Regions from separate parts of the Bacteroides sp. BFG-637 genome, predicted to be linked through region 2. Evidence: riboswitches for the same ligand, from Rfam matches in the RefSeq annotation. Region 2 holds a riboswitch; the other holds the start of a gene.

Region 1 (2,205 bases), 5.4 Mb from region 2:
CAAATAGAAATGATAGGCGACATCCAACGGATTTTCTACTGCCTGTTTGAGATAATAGGTCGAACCCCATTCCAACATATTATCTACCGTAAGAGCATCCGCTCTCTTTTTGATATTGGCGACATACTCCTCTTTCCATTGCTCTATTCCACCATTATAGCGCATGGTGTCATCGGATATAAGCTCGAACATTCCGTTGGGTAAGGCATGATTGACCAAATTGGCAATATCCTCTTTACGGTTTTCCTCGTCTATTTCTGAACAATAGTCATAGAAGCTCCCGTCTCCTTGCTGGAGTGTGTCCTCATTCAGATAGTTTTCTTTGTCTATCGGCTCCGTTGAAATTTGAAAAATCCTGCTGTGCATAATTGTAAATTTTAGATTGTCAAACATTTTCTTGTTTCCCTTTTCTTGAAGCTCTTCGGCTTCTCGTCGGGGAATGATTTTTATGCAGGACTGACAGCGGAAAAAGGACGGATAAGGCAAGTAAACAGTGTACGGGATGGAACGGAATACCCAACCGCCGAGTGCAAGGGCAAAACCCGGCTCGACCGGCTTTGTTCTGCAACGAGACGGGGGCTAAAAGCCCATCTTCGATTTGCGGAAGGCTGCCGTGAAGAATATCCGGGAACCGTTAGCGAAAGCGGTACTTGACGACCGGACGCACGCTGTACCTTTGCATAGAAAACCTCTCCGAAGAGAATTGCTGACGTGAGATGAGAAAAAGCCATAATTGAGAAATGTTATTATTCATAAAGGGGAAGGACTATTCATAGTTGTTATAAATGTTTAGTTGGCATGAAAATACAATTCGCACTATAAAATAATCTTTTCTTGAAATAAAAATTAGGGAAAAAGAAACGAGATTAAAAAATAACCATTAACTTTGCACCAGTCAAGTTTCCAATCGAAGCGTCGAATGGAATTAAAAGGGAATCCCGGTGAAAATCCGGAGCTGTACTCGCAGCTGTAAGTCCTATTAAAGTTTATCGCACTCTTTGCCACTGGTGAAAGCTGGGAAGGCGCGATAAGCGGGATGAGCCAGAAGACCTGCTTGATGAGATATGATTTAGTGACCACGGGATAATTGGCATTAGATTAAAATGAACAGAGGCTCGTCCAAAGACACCTAATATTCTTTTTGATAACCGATTTCTCATTCGTTGCAAATCTATCGCAAGGAAAACGAATGTGTAATTAAACTTTTTTGTTTAACTTTTAATAATTGAGTTATGAAAAAGAATCTTAAATTCTTGGCAATGGCTGTTGTAGCAATGGCCGCCGCAGTGTTCACAGGATGTTCGTCCGATGATGACTTCCTTGCTCCGTATGAGGAGAGTGCGATTCAAACCCGCGCGATAAGTTCTACCAATGCGCTTATCAATTTTGATAACGTACCTTCCAGCGTAATGGCTTCTGACCAGTATGGAAACAATCTCTATTCTGCCACGGCCAACGGCAAGCAGGTAACGACCGGCTACATCACTCAAATCGGGCAAACCGGTACGTACATTCAGTTCCCGATTAACTATTTGGAACAAGAATGGGTAAGCGGACAGCCTTGGGAATATGAGTTTTGGAATGGTGGTTTTGCCATCTCTAATTTCCATAATCTGACACAGGGTGATTATGAGAATCAATGTAGCGTTTATGATAAGAATGGCGGTCATAGCGGTAAAAATTTTGCCGTTGCTTTCGGTTATAGCGATTCATACAATGATGCGGGAGCAACCTATGACAAGTGCGCCAAGATTTACTTGACCAATGCAACCGGATATAAAGTCGAAATTCCAAAGAAGCCAGTTAAGGGTACACCGAAATATGGCAAATTCAACAGTGTATGGGTCTGCAATACAACTTATACCTACTTGGTCATGAAGGATGGCAACTCGTTTACACAAGGCTCTTTGTCGGCACAAAAAGGATGGTTTAAGGTGGTATTTGTTGCGTTGGATGCGACGGGTAAACCTACAGGTAAGGAAGTAGAATACTATTTGGCAAACTTCGATTCCAGTAAGGATGCAGAATCAGGCTTGGCCAATCAAATCCGTACTGGTTGGAGCCAAGTGGACTTAAGCGGTTTAGGTGACAGCGTATGTACTGTAGCTATCAATTTTAAAGGAAGCGATTCAAGCGCATACGGATTGAACACTCCTGCTTACGTTGCCATAGACGATATTGATGTAACCGTAAACGAATAACATG
Region 2 (2,205 bases):
TAAAGATGTAGTAGCTTTAGGACGTGCTCCCTACACCAACTGGATCGGTCAACTGCAACCGGAAGACCAAAAGCGAGTGGACGACGCTATGCAGCTAGTCGGTATGTCCGGTTATGCAGAAAAGACAATGGACAAAATGTCCGATGGCGAATGTCAGCGAATCATGATTGCCCGTGCCCTTGCACAGGATACTCCCGTCATCCTGCTTGATGAGCCGACCGCCTTCCTGGACTTACCCAACCGCTACGAGCTCTGTTTACTTTTAAAGAAACTGGCACAGGACGAGGGCAAATGCATCTTGTTCTCCACTCATGACCTCGACATCGCCTTATCGCTCTGCGACTCCATCATGCTCATAGATAATCCGCAGATGTACACACTACCTACTCAGGAAATGGTGACCAGCGGACATATAGAAAGACTTTTCCGCAATGAATCAGTCACGTTCGATGCGCAGGAGATGAGAGTACGCATCAAATAAACAAACAGATATCCGACAAGAATCAGACTGTGTATAAAATAAATAGGTAGCATTCATTTGGGTTCTATATAAATTCGCTATCTTTGCCCCCGAATTGGTTTCAGATAGCCATATCAACTATCTGAATTAAAAGGGAATCGGGTGTAAATCCCGGACAGTCCCGCTGCTGTGAAACTCTATTCAACTTCTTGATATTTACTTTGGCAGTGAATACTAAAGTTACACCGCATTAGTTTACTATAACTTTTAATTATAAGGATGCTATTATGGCATCCTTTTTTTGTATTGATACAAAGATAATATTTTCTATTCTTCTACGAAAATATTTACCATATTATTTGCATATCTCGTTTATTTTCACTATATTGTAACAGATTAAAAGATAAGCGTTATGAAAAAGAGAAGGGAAAGACAAAGCATTATAGAGTTCAGAGCTTCCTTCCCCGATGAAGAAAGCGCAATTAGATTCTATGAGAAAATAAGATGGAAAGATGGAGTGGTTTCCCCATTCGATCCGACATCTAAAGTGTACAAATGCAAGAACGGTAAATACAAGTGCAAGAATACTGGGAAGTACTTCACTTATAGAACTAAAACATTCTTTGCTAATTCCAAAATGGATTTTAGAGATTGGTTATACGCTATTTCTATGCTTATCAATAATAAAGGTGGTATTTCTTCATATCAGCTAGCCGATGATTTAAAGATTTCACAAAAAACGGCTTGGTATATGCTTCATAGGATAAGAGTTTCAATGGCTAAAGAGAACAATCAGAAGTTATCCGGTGAAGTTGAGATTGACGAAACATTTGTAGGTGGAAAGAATATTAATCGCCACAAAGATAAGAAAGTCGAAAAAAGTCAAGGACGTAGCTATAAGGATAAAGTTCCTGTATTCGGTGCTTTGGAAAGAAACGGGAAGATTTTCGCAATGGTTGTTCCGAACACCCAAGCAAGTACCCTAGTTCCTATTGTAAAGAAGAATGTTGAAGTAGGAAGCACAATCTACACTGACGGATGGAGCTACAAAGGATTAGAAGAGGAATATGGACAGTTATCAGTAGATCATAGTAAGAAATTCTATGGGATGCTCTTAGTAACCGATGACGGAGAGATTATCGAAGTCACAACAAATAGAATCGAAAACGCATGGTCTGTTTTCAAAAGAACGATTAAAGGTACGTATATTCATGTCAGCAAGAAGTATCTACAAAAGTACGTTGACGAATTTGTTTTCAGATTTAACACCCGAAAAATTAGCAGAAATGAAAGAATTGAATTACTTTTGCAATATGCAGCAGCTTAGATATTATGGCAAATAACAAAGACATAAAGAAGGACAAACCTAAGAAGGAGAAGAAAAAGAGGAAACCTGTATATGAAATACAAGGCTTCGTTCTCACTATACCCGAAGATAAGCTAAAAGAAGCGCTGCTAGGAATGAGCAAACCAAATCCCGAAAAAGAGTAAAAAGGACACATTCTATATCCTAACAAATTTATTTTTTATTAACATCGCGCCCTGTTAGATAAAATTTATGCGTTTTATCTAAAAATACAACATAAAAGGTGTCTCCAACAACATGTCCAATTATTACAGTCCGATTAAGTATATGGATTCTAGCCCACTTAGCATCTTCTGGAACACCTTGTGGATATTCAAATTTAGTTCGTTCTTTCTTAGGGAAAGAACCATATATCGCAAATTTTTGTCCATCAACTTGT

The links. Region 2 has a riboswitch for cobalamin ahead of NXX38_RS26245 (IS1595 family transposase). Riboswitches for the same ligand answer to the same signal wherever they lie in the genome.
Region 1: it holds a riboswitch for cobalamin, as region 2 does, so the genes downstream of both, NXX38_RS05420 (DUF4465 domain-containing protein) here and NXX38_RS26245 (IS1595 family transposase) in region 2, are expected to answer to the same signal.

The regions. Positions count from the first base shown of each region.
Region 1 covers NZ_JANUPD010000002.1:1,263,905-1,266,109, forward strand. Annotated here, with positions in the region: gene NXX38_RS05410 (hypothetical protein) at 1-366, opposite strand, end outside; gene NXX38_RS05415 (hypothetical protein) at 412-654, shown strand; cobalamin riboswitch at 881-1,073, shown strand; gene NXX38_RS05420 (DUF4465 domain-containing protein) at 1,233-2,201, shown strand.
Region 2 covers NZ_JANUPD010000002.1:6,645,616-6,647,820, forward strand. Annotated here, with positions in the region: gene NXX38_RS26240 (ABC transporter ATP-binding protein) at 1-481, shown strand, start outside; cobalamin riboswitch at 560-714, shown strand; gene NXX38_RS26245 (IS1595 family transposase) at 873-1,787, shown strand; gene NXX38_RS26250 (hypothetical protein) at 1,793-1,951, shown strand; gene NXX38_RS26255 (hypothetical protein) at 1,980-2,205, opposite strand, start outside.